Regions from separate parts of the Laceyella putida genome, predicted to be linked through region 1. Evidence: riboswitches for the same ligand, from Rfam matches in the RefSeq annotation. Region 1 holds a riboswitch; each other region holds the start of a gene.
What was found. A riboswitch is a leader RNA that binds a small molecule or an ion and turns the genes downstream of it on or off. The one in region 1 is predicted to bind thiamine pyrophosphate.
Positions count from the first base shown of each region.

Region 2: another riboswitch for thiamine pyrophosphate. It lies ahead of ACFQNG_RS12335 (ABC transporter substrate-binding protein); the one in region 1 lies ahead of ACFQNG_RS05435 (thiamine phosphate synthase).
Region 3: another riboswitch for thiamine pyrophosphate. It lies ahead of thiC (phosphomethylpyrimidine synthase ThiC); the one in region 1 lies ahead of ACFQNG_RS05435 (thiamine phosphate synthase).

Region 1 covers NZ_JBHTBW010000015.1:8,142-13,153, reverse strand. Annotated here, with positions in the region: gene ACFQNG_RS05460 (M42 family metallopeptidase) at 1-419, shown strand, start outside; gene ACFQNG_RS05455 (cysteine hydrolase family protein) at 484-1,215, shown strand; gene ACFQNG_RS05450 (DedA family protein) at 1,302-1,916, shown strand; gene ACFQNG_RS05445 (2Fe-2S iron-sulfur cluster-binding protein) at 1,981-2,265, shown strand; gene ACFQNG_RS05440 (GNAT family N-acetyltransferase) at 2,280-2,723, shown strand; TPP riboswitch at 2,768-2,873, shown strand; gene ACFQNG_RS05435 (thiamine phosphate synthase) at 2,935-3,534, shown strand; gene thiO (glycine oxidase ThiO) at 3,524-4,654, shown strand; gene thiS (sulfur carrier protein ThiS) at 4,651-4,854, shown strand; gene ACFQNG_RS05420 (thiazole synthase) at 4,859-5,012, shown strand, end outside.
Region 2 covers NZ_JBHTBW010000040.1:31,252-36,263, forward strand. Annotated here, with positions in the region: gene ACFQNG_RS12315 (transglutaminase domain-containing protein) at 1-8, shown strand, start outside; gene ACFQNG_RS12320 (ABC transporter ATP-binding protein) at 135-869, opposite strand; gene ACFQNG_RS12325 (ABC transporter permease) at 866-1,639, opposite strand; gene ACFQNG_RS12330 (thiamine-binding protein) at 1,623-1,922, opposite strand; gene ACFQNG_RS12335 (ABC transporter substrate-binding protein) at 1,924-2,934, opposite strand; TPP riboswitch at 3,005-3,115, opposite strand; gene ACFQNG_RS12340 (RluA family pseudouridine synthase) at 3,543-4,469, shown strand; gene ACFQNG_RS12345 (esterase/lipase family protein) at 4,758-5,012, shown strand, end outside.
Region 3 covers NZ_JBHTBW010000040.1:88,883-93,894, reverse strand. Annotated here, with positions in the region: gene acnA (aconitate hydratase AcnA) at 1-13, shown strand, start outside; gene ACFQNG_RS12645 (VOC family protein) at 16-378, shown strand; gene ACFQNG_RS12640 (site-2 protease family protein) at 446-1,120, shown strand; gene ACFQNG_RS12635 (GNAT family N-acetyltransferase) at 1,177-1,662, opposite strand; gene ACFQNG_RS12630 (ATP-binding cassette domain-containing protein) at 1,678-2,358, opposite strand; TPP riboswitch at 2,731-2,844, shown strand; gene thiC (phosphomethylpyrimidine synthase ThiC) at 3,148-4,896, shown strand.

The DNA of each region.
Region 1 (5,012 bases):
CCGCTCCATATGTGGTGGAACCCAACCTCGCCTTCGCTTTAGACGTGGGGGTGGCGGAGGATTCACCGGGCAATGAGGGAAGCGGCAAGGCGAGACTGGGCAAAGGGCCGATGATCACGTTTCTGGACGCTTCGATGATCCCGAATATCCAATTGCGCAACTTGGTCATCGACATCGCGGAGCAGAAGCAAATTCCGTACCAAGTGGATACGATGACGGGAGGGGGCACGGATGCCGGTAAGTTCCACCTCTACAAAAAAGGTGTCCCGTCCTTGGTGATCGGGGTGGCTGCCCGATACATTCACAGCCATGTTTCGATGATTAGCAAGTCGGATCTCGAGCATGCCGCCGAATTGCTGGTGGAAGTGATCAAGGTGCTGGATGAAGCAAAAGTGCAAGAGATGACCCGATTTATTTGAGTGGCAAAACAAGCCCGGCTTTGTTAAGATGAGAACGAGTCATCGAATAGCGGAGGCGATCCAAGTGCAACATAGAGCAGACGCAATCGAGTATATGGAGCGAGTCGTAACCGGAGCTCCTGAGTGGCCAATCGCCCAGATTCAAGCCCAAGTGGGATCGTGGAACCGGGTTTATCTTGTTTTTGTCGATGTGTTAAAAGGGTTTTGTGAAGTGGGGCCTTTAGCCAGCCCGCGTGTGCGCGAGATGGTGAAACCCGTGGCTGAATTGGCCCAAATATTGGAAGCGCAAGGATTGCCGGCGGAGAACATCATCTTTATCAACGATGACCATCCCGTTGACGCTGTTGAATTTGCCGCGTTTGCCCCACATTGCGTCCATGGCACGCCTGAGGCGGAAGTGATGGATGAGTTAAAGCCTTTTGCGGAAAAGCCGGGTGTCCAAGTATACCGCAAAAACGCCACGAATGGCTTATTCGGCGTGAATGAGGCTGGTGTTCGCTTCTGCGATTGGCTGCAGCGGGCTTTTGCCGAAGGGCCCAGCTGTTTCATTGTGGTTGGGGACTGCACAGACTTATGTATTTATCAGAATGCCATGGGTATTCGCTTGCTCGCGAACCAACTCAATGCAAAAACCCAAGTGATTGTTCCCGTTTCTCATGTGCGGACATATGATTTACCTGTGGAGAAGGCGGAGCAAATCGGGGCATTGGCCCATCATGCGGATTTGTTGGATACGGTTTTTCTTTATCACATGCAATTAAATGGCATTCAGCTTGTCTCTCGTTTCACCGACTAAGGTGGACGAGAGCGGCATCTTTTGTGAAAAGGGAAAGTATGATATTCTTAAAGTGTTTGTACGTATTGGGTAAACGGGGTTAGACCATGGAACAAACATTATTTGAGCTATTGCAACAATATGGCTATATCGGGATATTCCTCTTTTTGGTGTTGGGGATTGCGGGCTTACCGCTGCCTGATGAGATTTTGATGACCTTTCTCGGGTATCTCACTTCGATTGGACAACTCAATCTCTACCTCACTTTTCTCAGCTCGTTTTTAGGCTCGGCTTGCGGCATTAGCATCAGCTATTTTCTGGGAGTGCGCTTAGGATACCCATTTTTGAAGAGATATGGCGGCAAAATCTTCATTACGCGCCGTCGTTTGCGCATTACGCAACTCTTGTTCCGCAAGTATGGCAACTGGTTGCTGTTTGCAGGCTATTTCATTCCCGGTGTACGCCATGTCACGGCCTATCTCGCGGGTATTTCCAAGATAACGTTTGCCCGGTTTTCCCTGTTCGCTTATACCGGAGCGTTTTTCTGGTGTGCCACTTTCATCGGTTTGGGGCATATGCTTGGGGCGAACTGGGAAATGGTGTTCGATGTGATGCACAAGTATGGCGCGCGTCTATTGGTGATCGTGCTCCCCGTTGTGCTGATATGGTTGTTTTGGTACCTGAGAAACCAAAGCAACAATTCCTATCACACGAAGCAATAAATAATGAAGGCTAGCACCATCACATCTAGATCGTGATGGTTTTTTTCATGGGGGATGACAGAACATGGTAAAAGTGAACATCCAAGTTGAAGAGGAGCATTGGGAGCTGGAAGTGGCTGAAGGGGCCAATCTCTTGCTGGAAGCGGCGGCGCGGTCCGTTCCCATTCCTTTTCGTTGCACCACGGGTCGGTGTGGAACTTGCCGTGTGCAAGTGACGGCAGGGGCTGATCAGTGTAGTGATTATACCGAATTAGAATTGTTTCATATGGATGGAGCCGATTTAGCCTCAGGGGATCGGTTGGCTTGTCAAACGTTTGTCTATGGTGATGTCTCCATCAAAGTTCCTTGAGGAGTGAATGGCAGATGATATGTCAATTGAATATGGAAGAGCCCGCCACGTTAAGCCGGATTGTGCAGATTCAGCAACTGGCTTATCGCATCGAAGCGGAGATCATCGGTTGTGATCAGTTGCCTCCGCTGAATGATACAGAAGATTCATTGAAATCAACAAAGGAAACGTTTATCGGTCACTATGTTGGGGATGAATTGGCTGGCATCCTTTCATATAAACAGGAAGGTTCGGTGTTGGACATCTGTCGCTTGGCGATAGACCCCAGTTATTTTCGGCGTGGGATCGCTTCCCGCTTGCTTGCTTATGTACTGGGTCTTGATGGCATCACCACATGGGAAGTCCACACCGGAAAAGCCAATCGGCCGGCGATCCGTTGTTACCAAAAGCATGGGTTTATTTGCGCTCGGGAACTGGTTACGCCTGATGGAATTCAGATTGTAAAGTTGAGAAAATAATCAATTTGATTTAAAATAAAATTAAAGCACAAATGAATAGTTTGCCGTGCCACTAGGGGTGCACAGAAATGTGCTGAGAGGAACGACAGGTTCCAACCCTTTGAACTTGAACTGGGTAATGCCAGCGAAAGGAAGTGGGGAAGATCGCGATTCATTTTTTGATCACTAAGCCCGATATCCCCATGGATATTGGGCTTTTTGTGTTGTGGTGATGACATTGGAATTGCATGTGCTTTCAAGCCCTAAGCAAACAATACAAGAGTTGGCGCGACTCTGGTCCAGAATTGCGCCTGAAGTGGACTGTTTTCATTTGCGCTACAAACATCTGTCTGCTGACGAGCTGTACCGCGCCGCCAAAGTTCTTTTGGCTGCGGGCATTCCGGCGAGGTCGTTGATCGTCAACAGCTCCTTGGCGGTAGCGGAAGCACTGGGACTCCAGGGGGTCCATCTTCCTGAACAGAGGGCATTTCCGCACGCAAAGCCCTCGGGAATCAGAGTGGGACGGTCAGTCCATTCCTTGGCGGCAGCGCAACGGGCGGAGCAGGAAGGCGTCGATTATCTCATGGTCGGACATATTTTCCCGTCCGCGTCCAAACCCGGGTTGCCGCCATTGGGTGTCGATCGGTTGCGCGAATGGACCCGGCGCATCCAGATTCCGGTGATTGCCATTGGGGGCATTGGCGTGCATAACGTGGACCGGATCAAACGCGCTGGTTGTCAGGGAATTGCCGTCATCTCCGCAGTGGCCGATCACGAACAACCCGAGCATGTGGTGAAAGAGTTAAAAAGAAGGTGGCAGGATGCATACTAATGTGTTGATTATCGGGGGAGGGGTGATGGGATGTTCCATTGCCTATCACTTAGCTAAACGGGGGATCAAGAGCACCCTGATTGAGCGGGATGCCGTAGGGAGCCATGCCTCTTCCGCGGCCGCGGGAATGTTGGGCGCGCAAGTGGAGATGGAACACCCCGGTCCATTAACGGACTTTTGCTTGCAAAGCCGATCCATGTTTCCCGCTCTCCAAGTCGAGTTGCTGGAGCGGACCGGAGTGGATATTGAATTGAACCGGGCGGGGTTGTTGAAGTTGGCCTGCTCCGACGAGGATGTGCAGCGATTGCGGTTGCGCCAAACGTGGCAGACCGCTTATGGACAAACGGCCCGATGGCTGGAGCGTGAGGATTGCCTGGAACTGGAGCCTTGCCTTCATCCGGATGTGAGGGGAGCCTTGTCTTTGCCAGATGATTGGCAAGTGTCCGCACCCAAGTTGACGCAAGCTTTGGCTTTCGCGGCGCGAAACTTGGGAGTGGCCGTTATGGAACAAACAGAAGTGAAAGCCATCGGGCGGCAAAGCGATCGCCTCTGGCGCGTTGATACCACTGCGGGAAGTTGGATCGCGGAGCGGATCGTGATCACGACGGGTGCATGGAGCCGCTTCATTTCCCAAGCATTGGGTTGGGAACTCCCCATGACGCCGGTCAAGGGCGAGACGATGGCCTTGCGGCCGAAGAAAAGCTTATTTCGCCGCACGCTGTTTGGTCCAGATTGTTACCTTGTTCCCAAGGCGAATGGTGAAATCATTGTAGGAGCGACGGAACGAGTGGGTGAGTGGGAGGAAGAGGTGGCTGCGGAAGCGGTGATGTGGTTGTTGCGCTCCGCGTTTAAGTTGGTGCCTGAATTAAGGGGAAGCTTGTTGGTGCGAAGTTGGGCCGGATTGCGTCCTAGAACGCATGACGCCCTCCCTTATATCGGGCGTTTGGGGGACCTGGACAATATAGTGGTCGCAACCGGACATTACCGCAATGGCATCCTGCTCAGCGCCGCTACGGGTGATGCCGTCGCCCGCTTGATTTTGGGGGAAACGGTTCCCGAATTGGCTGCGTTCTCCCCCAATCGCCTCTGGCAATTGCAGGAGAAGGAGGGATCAGAGTGATCATTCAGTTAAATGGGGAGCCCTATACTTTGGCGGAAGGGATTGAGAACATCGCTGATCTTGTCGCCGCTTTGCACTTAACCGCACGGATTATTGTAGTCGAACATAACCGCACCGTATTGAAGCGGGACGACTATCCGCAGGTACAGTTACGAGCGGGGGACCAAGTGGAGATTGTACAATTTGTTGGGGGAGGTTAAACATATGCTTAAAATAGGAAATCATTCGTTTCGTTCCCGGTTGTTTTTAGGGACAGGGAAATATCCTTCGTTTGAGGTGCAAAAAGAGGCGGTGAAAGCATCGGGTGCCGAAGTGTTAACTTTTGCGGTGCGTCGAATGAACATCTATCAACAAGACC
Region 2 (5,012 bases), on a different contig from region 1:
CATATTGACAATGGAACCTGTGCCTGAGAGGAGGGCACAGGTTTTATTGTTGGATCAGACAAACAGGCGGATCGGCACCAAAAGAAAAAGACCCTGGTTCGCACCCAGAGTCCTTTTCCCATAAAACCTTCCGTTCATGTTGGCAACAACATCGCTTCCAGTTCCCGTTGCAACCGGATCCACTCTTTCGTGCCGCGCCGCTCATCGCGCTCTTGGCCCCGCGCAAAGGGAACGGCCACCTCTTGCGCCACCTTCATCGGCGAAGGGCTTAACACGAGGATGCGATCCGACAGCAAAATGGCTTCCTCAATACTGTGCGTGATGAAGAGAATCGTGCGCCGCTCTTGCTCAAGAAGCGAGAGGAGCCACTTTTGCATCCGGGTTCGCGTGAGGGCGTCCAGTGCGCCAAACGGTTCATCCAAGCAGAGGAGATCGTGGTCACTGGCCAGCGCGCGAATGAAAGCGACCCGCTGTTGCATGCCGCCGCTCAGTTCGTGGGGATAGCGCCGGGCCACCTCGGCTAATCCGGCTTCCTTCAACAGTTGATTCAGCCGGACGCGGTCTGTGCGCCTGGTCAATTCTTGGGCCAAACGCACGTTGTCAAAGATGGTGCGCCAAGGCATCAGGGAGGGTTGTTGCGGCATATACGCCAAATGTCCCCGCTCGCCGTTGATCAATCGGCCATTGAGATGGATTTCTCCCGCTTGCGGGCGATAAAGGCCGCCCAGCAGATAAAACAGGGTGCTTTTGCCGCTGCCCGAGGGACCGATCAAGGAGACGAATTCCCCGTCTTGCACAGAGAAATGAAGCCCTTGAATCACGGGACGCTGTTCATAGGTGAATGAAAGCCCTTTTACCTCCAACTTCAACGGGGAACCCCTCCTTTCATGCGCGGACGTTGCCAACGGATGACCCACCGTTCGACCAGGGTGATGATGGCGTATAGAAGCAAGCTGACACCCGCGATGAAGAACATCGCCAAGAAGACCCGGTCGGTGCGGAAAGACGCCGAAGCCAGTTGCATCATCACACCCAAGCCTTCCTTGGCCCCCAACCATTCCGCGATCACCGCTCCCATCACGCTGTACGTCGCCGCCAGTTTGAGTCCAGAGAAGAAGGATGGCAACGCGGACGGCCACTCCAGCTTGATGAATTGTTGCCAGCGTGTGGCGCCGGCCAATCGCATATAAGTGAGCAACGTCCGGTCCGTTTGCCGGAATCCGTCCATCGTGGCCACGGCGATGGGAAAGAAGCAGGCGATCGCCACCACCAGGATTTTGGGAGCGGCGCCAAAGCCAAGCCACATGACCAAAAGCGGCGCTAGGGCGATCATTGGGATATTTTGCGACAAGACCACAAGCGGTTGGAACAAGTCGCGCAAGAGGGACGACAGGTGAAAGAGCGAGGCCAAAAGAAGTCCGACCAAGAGCCCGCAACCGAGCCCGCTCAAGGCGATCTCCACTGTCGCGCCGAGATGGGAAAGCGTTCGGTCCACCGAGGCTGTCCAGGCCTCATAAATGGCGGACGGAGCTGGCAACAGCCACGCTTCCACCCGCTCCGTCCGCACCGCCAGCTCCCACCCGGCCACAAGGAACAGAAGCAAGCCGAGTGGGGCGAAGGCCTTACTCTTTTTCGTCATATTTGTGCGTCAACCCCCTGATCGATGTCCCGGCGGGGTTGTAGTAGATTTTCACCTGATGCAACACGCTTGGACAGCCCATCTCAATCATCGCGTCATTCATGCGCTGGATGATCGCGAACAACTCGGGCAGTTCCCCTTCCATCGTCGTTTCCAACGGCCCGACGCGGTAAGGCACCCCCGCTTGCCGGATGATTTCAATCGCTCGATCCACATAGGGTATGACACTCTCGCCGCCGGGCGTGTGAGGCAAAATCTGCACACTGACCAAAGCTCGGGCCATCTTATTTGCCTCCCCCGGGTAAAAACTCATTGGTAAACGCTTGTTCCGGCTTGAACTCACCTTCCAACAAACCGTGCCGTTTCATCCAGTCGGCGTAATTGGCCCACACTTCCTGTTTTTGGATGCCCCAGACCGGTGCGTCCCCTTGATAGCGCGGACTCAGCCAAGCTTGGCTTTTCTTCACCAATTGCGGATCGAGATCGGGTTCCGCTTGGCTTAAGATGTCAGCCGCTTCCCCTGGATGCTTGATGGCAAATTGGTACCCTTGGCTGACCGCCTTCATGAACGATTTCACCGTTTCGGGATCTTGCTTGATTTTCTTCTCATCGGTGATGAGCACAGGCGTATAGTAGTCCAATTCTTTCGCATAATCGGTGAGATAAATCATATTGAGCTTGAAGCCTTTCAACTCCGCTTCGATGCCTGTCCAGCCATAATAAATCCACATGAAGTCCACATTTCGTTTCACCGCGGTGAAGAAATCCGTATTTCCCGTATTGATGATATTCACTTTGTTCACATCGGCTTGCTCCCGTTGCATCAACGAGGAGATCATCTGCTTTTCAACGGGTGAGCCAAACCCGCCGTAGGTTTTCCCTTCAAAATCTTTGGGCGCTTTGATGTTTTTGGCGACCGGAGAAGCGAAGCCCGAGGTATTGTGCTGGATCACCGCGGCGATCGAGACGATCGGGACCTTTTGCGTGCGGGCTTGGGTCACCGCTTCTTGGTAGCTGACACCGAAATCGGCCTTGCCTGTCGCCACCATTTGCTCCGCGCCGGTTTCGCCGGGTTGGATGATATCCACATCCAGTCCCGCTTGCTTGAAGTACCCTTTCTCCTTGGCCACATAAAGACCGGTATGATTGGTGTTTGGGGTCCAATCGAGCACCAGCGTGATTTTTTTGGGCGCTCCTTGCCCGTCAGCCGTTCCTGTCGGCGCCGGTTTGCCACAGGCCACAGCGGACAGGCACAGGGCGGAAATGAGACCCATTTTCCACCATCGTTTCTGCATAAGCCACAACTCCTTTTCCACTAAAAAACGCCCCCCTGACCGGGAGGCGTTGGCTTAACCAGACAAAGTTGTCCATCTCATTCCAAAGTCCCTACGCCGGCATTACCCGGATCAGGTTAATGGGTCAGTGTATCGGTACACTTTCTCAGCCGGCCCTTCTCCAGCTCCCCCATGGGTTCGTTTGTTGTTTCGCGCTCATTATACGCAAACGTTCCTTTTTTGTCCATAGGGATCCAATCTTTGTCAAAAGGAGGGAGCGGCGTTTCGCTTCACGGGTTGGCGTGATATACTACATCCATTGGCGGTATTGGTAGGTGAAGAGACAACAGGCGGGGAAGCCTAAGAAAAGACGTTAATGGTGCGGAGGGAGTCCATGATTGGGTGTGGGGATACTAACCCGCATTCATGCACATTATCTTTCGGCCTACATAAGAGAAAGAAGTTACCCCACCCAGCGGGAAGAGCAAATGAGGAAACTCCGCAAAGTGTTGCGAAGTCCAGTTCTTCTAAGTTATCGCCAAGAAGAACTAGGAACAACATGGACGACTCACTGATTTATAAAATAAATTCCATGGCTACAACAACGAGACAAAGGATTGAACGGTTTTATGGAACAAGAGAACATGACGGCATTCACGCATACGGTCACCCCAGCGGAAGACGGGCTGATGCTCCATCAAGTCCTGCGCAAGCAATACCGCTTTTCCAGACGCCTGATGACGCGGATGAAGATGAACCGCCTCGTCACGGTAAACGGGGAATTCATCTACTTCACGGCCCGGGTCAAAACGGGGGACGAGATCCTGATCCGGATGCAAACGGAAGAGACGGACCATATCCCACCCCAACCGATTCACTTTGCCGTCGTCCATGAAGATGAAGATCTCATCGTCATCGACAAACCCCCCGGTCTCGTCGTCCATCCCACCCGGGGGTATCCCGATGGTACGTTGGCCAATGGCCTGATGCATTACTGGGCCGAGCGGGGCGAAAAACACCGGATGCGGCCCGTCACCCGTCTGGACCGCGACACTTCCGGCTTGTTGGTCGTCGGCAAGCACGCTTATGCCCACGCTTTCCTCGCGGAACAGATGGCGGAGAAGCGGTATGAACGGATCTATCTCGCGTGCGCCCATCATCCGTTTGTCGCAGATCGGGGTACGATCAATAAGGCGATTCACATCCATCCCGACCAGAAAGTATATCGTTCCGTCACTGATGCTGACGAAGGTTATCCGGCGATCACCCATTTTGAAGTGATGGAGCGCTTTGCCGATGCGACGCTGGTGCGGCTCTCGTTGGAAACGGGCCGGACGCATCAGATCCGCGTCCATCTCTCTTCCATCGGCCATCCCATCATCGGCGATGAGATGTACGGCACCAAGGAAGATCGGCACCTGATTTCCCGCCAAGCCTTGCACGCCACCTATTTGAAACTGTTTCACCCCCGGTGGAAAGAATGGATGGCGTGGGAGTCCCCCCTGCCGGAAGATATGCGGCAGTTGGTTGCCCGGTTGCGCGAGGAACACGAGTAAGCAAAAGCCTCTTTTTCCAATGGCAACATCTTGGGAGAAGAGGTTTTTTTAAATGAATTAAGTAGATTTTTATTTAAATTTTATAGATTGAATCTTTTTAATATTATACAATTGAGGTGGGACGCTTCATTGACAACGGTCCCAAGAATAGGTGGAATCATCGCCGTTGTTTTTCAGGTTGGAAGTTTTGCAATTTTTAGCAGGTGGTCATCGGCGGATGATGGAAAGGGAATTGGACAGCTTCGGGCCAACGGAAGGATGGACTTTGAATCGAATGGAGGGATGTCCATGCAAGGACGTCGACAAGTTTGGTTGATGTTGCTGGTCAGTGTATTGCTCATCATGCCGTTCGGGACAGCGGGGGCCAGCGGGGAGATCCCCAAACCGCAAGCGATGGGACAAGTCGTGGTCGATGGGGCAAATATGGAAGCGCTTCCGCCTCCGGGCAGCAGTACGGCGCCGGGAACTTGGTTTGTTGGAGCCACGCCCGCCAACGCGGACACAAGCAAGCCGCCGATCGTCTTCGTCCAGGGATTGCACGGC
Region 3 (5,012 bases), on a different contig from region 1:
AGTGAAAGCTTGAAGATGAACATCCGCGATCTTCATCATGCCCAGATCACCGTCCCCAAAGGCCAAGAGGAAGAAGCCCGGCAATTTTACTGTGAACTCCTTGGTCTCCCGGAGCTGGCCAAACCCGCTTCTCTTCAAGGACGCGGTGGCTTCTGGCTTCAGGTGGGAGAAAGGGAAGTTCATGTGGGTGTCGAAGAGGGCGTGGAACGGAACCGCACCAAAGCCCATCTCGCTTACCTCGTCGATGATCTGGCCGCTTGGCGCAAACATCTGCACCATGGGATCCCCCTTGTCGATTCCGTACCCATCCCGGGGCATGATCGATTTGAGTTTCGTGACCCATTTGGGAATCGCGTTGAGATGATACAAATGCTATGATAAAAGCAGTGCCTATGATGGCACTGCTTTTTACATGCTTGCAATTTATGATGACAGGTGATCAACAATGCATTTGTTTTCCAATTTCTCGCAATCGCTCAATCAATTGCCTTTTCTCCTGACGGCCATTTTAATCGGGTTGACGGTACATGAATTTTCCCACGCTTATGTGGCGACCCGCTTCGGCGACCCCACTCCCCGGAATGATGGGCGCTTAACCTTGAATCCAGCCGCCCATCTCGACCTGTTCGGGACGCTTTTCTTCATCTTCTTCCAATTTGGGTGGGCAAAACCGGTCCTGGTCAACCGCCATTACTTTCGCCGTCCGCGCTTGGCCGGCATTCTCGTCACGTTTGCCGGCCCGCTCAGCAATCTGATTGTCGCTTTTCTGTTTCTTTTGCTCTGGATGACCACCTACAACGTCGGCTTGTTGGACGGTGTATCAGCGCAAGCCAACTATATTGTGGACTCCTTGTTCGGCAAGATTGTCCACGTCAATGTGTTGCTTTTTTTCTTTAACCTTTATCCACTTCCGCCACTCGATGGGTACCGCATCGTGGAAGATCTGGCTCCCCGCCGCGCGCGAGCCAAGATGGGCCAATATGAACAATGGGGGATTTTCGTTTTCTTGCTTCTGGCCATCACCCCGCTCGGCCGGTTTGTCTTCGGCCCCATGTTCACTTATGCGATCCCCACGACAATCGAGGCGATGAGCCATGCCCTTTCACCGCTATTCGCATAAACGGCCGGCATCCCACCAAGGCTGAGCCCTCCGGTGGGACGCTTTTCGGCTGGTTATTACCATTCCTTGGCCAACTCCAACTCATCATGCAAGGGAATCTGATCATACCCGATAACGGGAATCGACGGTTTCAATAGCCGCGCCGCATCGACGGCACCAGGGTAAACCCTCACAAGGCGATATCCGCGCCGCTGATAAAAACGGAGCGCGTGGAGATTGTCATTGGTGGTGATCAGAAACAAACGCTCCTTCCCCGTGGCCCTCACTTCTTGCTCCGCTCTGGCCAACAAGGCACTGCCAATGCCAAGGCCTTCCCGAAGCGCATTGAGGCTCATCAGTTCCGCATCCTTTTCATTCTCCAGCCAAGTGACGGCCCCCACTGGCTCCTCATCCAAATACGCAATCACCGCCCGCAAGTCAGCCAAAGCAGTGCTTTTGCCACGAGTGATCATCGTCAATCCGCCCCATTCGCGCTGCCACAGCCCTTCCAGCCACAGCCGCTCCGCTTCCGTCTCCGCCCACCGCATCTCCAATTGGACCATGATTCGTTCCTCATCTCATTTATGTTCTTGCAGATTAGAAAAAGTCTGCATCGTCCGGTACCAGGCACTTACCGTTCCTTCGGCCACACCCGCCGTCAACCATTTTTTCTTTCCCTGACGCCGACACTGGCCGCATTCCATCAAAATCAATTGATCCGCAAGTTCGGCCAAGGCCATGTCCCGTTCCGTGGCGATCAGCGTGACCCGTCCTTTGGGCGCTTGTCGCAACTCTTGCCACAAGAGGGCTCGTCCCAACGGATCCAATCCATCAGTCGGCTCATCCAAGATCCATAACTGCGGCCTGCCAATCAGACTATGTACCAATAAATAACGCTTCAGCACTCCCCCGCGCAGTTGGTACAGCGGCGTGTTCCGCACCCCCGCCAATCCCCAACGCGTCAGCAATTCCATGGACCGTTTGCGCGGCCGCAGCACACGTTTGCCCTGCGCTTGCATGATCAACGATTGTTCCACCGTCATGTCATGATCCAACTGTTTCATATGGGGGATATAACTGATTTTCTCTTTTAACCGCGTCACACCGGAAATCCCCGACGCCATCAGTTGCCCACGCGACCATTCCACCGTTTCTGTCCCATTCAGTTGATACAACACATTGCCATCATCCGGTACCATCACCGTCGCCGTCACTCTTAACAACGTGGACTTGCCTGACCCGCGCGATCCTAGAACCACCGTGATTCCTTCTCCGACCGATGCTGAAAAATCAAGTAACCCGATGTTTTTCATTTGGTTCCGAGCAGGGTGGGAGCGAGAATCAGACATTTCGTAACATTTTCTGACATGAGACCAATCTATCCGCATGATACACCCATCCCTTCCAAAAACCTTTCTATGCTATAATAAAATTAATATTTTGTATTTTTAAGTTCAAACATTTAAACTGGCGTTTCCCTCTATCTAAACGCCTTATATTTTTAGTATAACGTGATAAAATCAGGCACCCATACGCTTTTTTCGCAAGAATATGACAAATTGGTGAACGGAATTACTATTTATCGTTGACAGAAAATTATTTATATGGTAATTTATTTTTGGACACCCTCATATGTGAAAGACGGGAGCTTGGAGTCAGCCAGGCTGAGAGGGCGGAGCACTCTGCCGCCGACCGGTTAACCTGATCTGGGTAATGCCAGCGTAGGGATGGGTAGGAACCGCTTCATAGTGGGATGAAAGCATTCGTGAGCTAAGACTGCTTAACAACGGGCTTTACCCCCACCATGATGTGCTCCTTCACATTTGACCATTCAAGCCATACGCCCAGCGCGTATGGCTTTTTCTATGCGAATATGCCATCATTTTCTTTTATGTGCGCCGCCTGTCCGGCTTGTTCATGCTAGCTGGATGCGCTGAAACTCAACCAATTGAGCGCACCTTCCACCATTGCCCCCCATTTGTTCCCTGCGCCAAAGCCCGACTCCTGTCCATATGACCGTCCGAACTAACCCTAAGGAGTGTTGTGATATGGAACGCTATTTTTTCCCCAACAGCCGCAAAGTTTATGTAACCGGTTCACGCCCGGATATTCAGGTACCCATGCGGGAGATTCACTTGTCCCCTACGACCAACCCACAAGGTGAAACCCCCAATGAACCGCTTCGCATCTATGACACCAGCGGGCCTTATACGGATCCCGACGCAACGATCAATCTGGAACAAGGCTTGCCCAAATTACGCCAACAGTGGATTTGGGAACGCGGGGATGTGGAAGAATACGAGGGACGCGAGGTGCAACCCATCGACAACGGATTTCACTCCGCCGAAAAAGCGGAACTCTTCCGGGCGTTTCCCAAGGCGAACACACGCCCACTCCGGGCGAAACCAGGCAAATGCGTGACCCAAATGCATTACGCCCGGCAAGGCATCATCACACCGGAAATGGAATTCATCGCGATTCGCGAGCACGTATCGCCCGAGTTCGTCCGGCAAGAAGTGGCCAGTGGCCGAGCGATCATTCCAAGCAACATCAATCATCCGGAAGCGGAACCGATGATTATTGGCAAGAACTTTCACGTCAAGATCAATGCCAATATCGGCAACTCCGCCGTCACCTCTTCCGTTGAGCAGGAAGTGGAAAAGATGACATGGGCCACCCTGTGGGGCGCTGATACGATTATGGACTTGTCCACAGGCAAAAACATTCATAACACCCGTGAATGGATCATCCGCAATTCCCCCGTGCCCGTGGGTACCGTCCCCATCTATCAGGCGCTGGAAAAGGCGGGGGGCGATCCGACCAAGCTCACCTGGGAAATGTACCGCGACACCTTAATCGAGCAAGCGGAGCAGGGGGTGGATTACTTCACCATCCATGCCGGCGTACTACTGCGTTATATTCCGCTCACGGCCAACCGGATGACCGGCATCGTGTCACGCGGCGGTTCGATTCTGGCCGCATGGTGCCTCGCCCATCACCAAGAAAACTTCTTATACACGCATTTCCGTGACATCTGTGAGATTTTGCGCAGCTATGACATCTCCGTTTCTCTTGGGGATGGCTTGCGCCCTGGCTCTATTTACGACGCCAATGATGAGGCGCAAATGGCCGAACTGGAAACGTTGGGTGAATTGACGAAGATTGCTTGGGAGTATGATGTCCAAGTGATGATCGAAGGCCCGGGCCATGTACCGATGCATAAAATCAAAGAAAACGTGGACATTCAACAAAACATCTGCCAGGAATCCCCCTTTTATACATTGGGCCCATTGACCACCGATATCGCGCCGGGATATGACCACATCACTTCGGCCATCGGTGCGGCGATGATCGGTTGGTACGGAACCGCCATGTTGTGTTACGTCACTCCGAAAGAACACCTTGGTTTGCCCAACAAAGACGATGTCAAAGAAGGCGTCATCGCCTACAAAATCGCCGCCCATGCCGCCGATCTGGCCAAAGGGCATCCAGGTGCTCAGAAACGGGATGATGCCTTATCGAAAGCGCGGTTTGAATTCCGTTGGCGCGACCAATTCAATTTATCGCTCGATCCGGTGCGGGCTCAGGCTTATCACGATGAAACCCTGCCGGCGGAACCGGCCAAAACGGCGCACTTCTGTTCCATGTGCGGTCCCAAATTCTGCAGCATGCGCATCACGCAAGATATCCGGGAGTACGCCGAGAAAAACGGGTTAAGCCTAACCGAAGCGGCGGAAGTGGGTTTAAAGGAGAAAGCGGAAGAATTCAGAGAAAAAGGTTCTTCCTTGTATCAGTAAATCATGGCATCCATAAAAAGAAGAAACTCCGTCAAAGAGTTTCTTCCAGAATAATGACAACCCTAGAGGAGGAAGATTTTTGAAAGCGGAGTGACTGGAAGCTATTAATCAAGCGG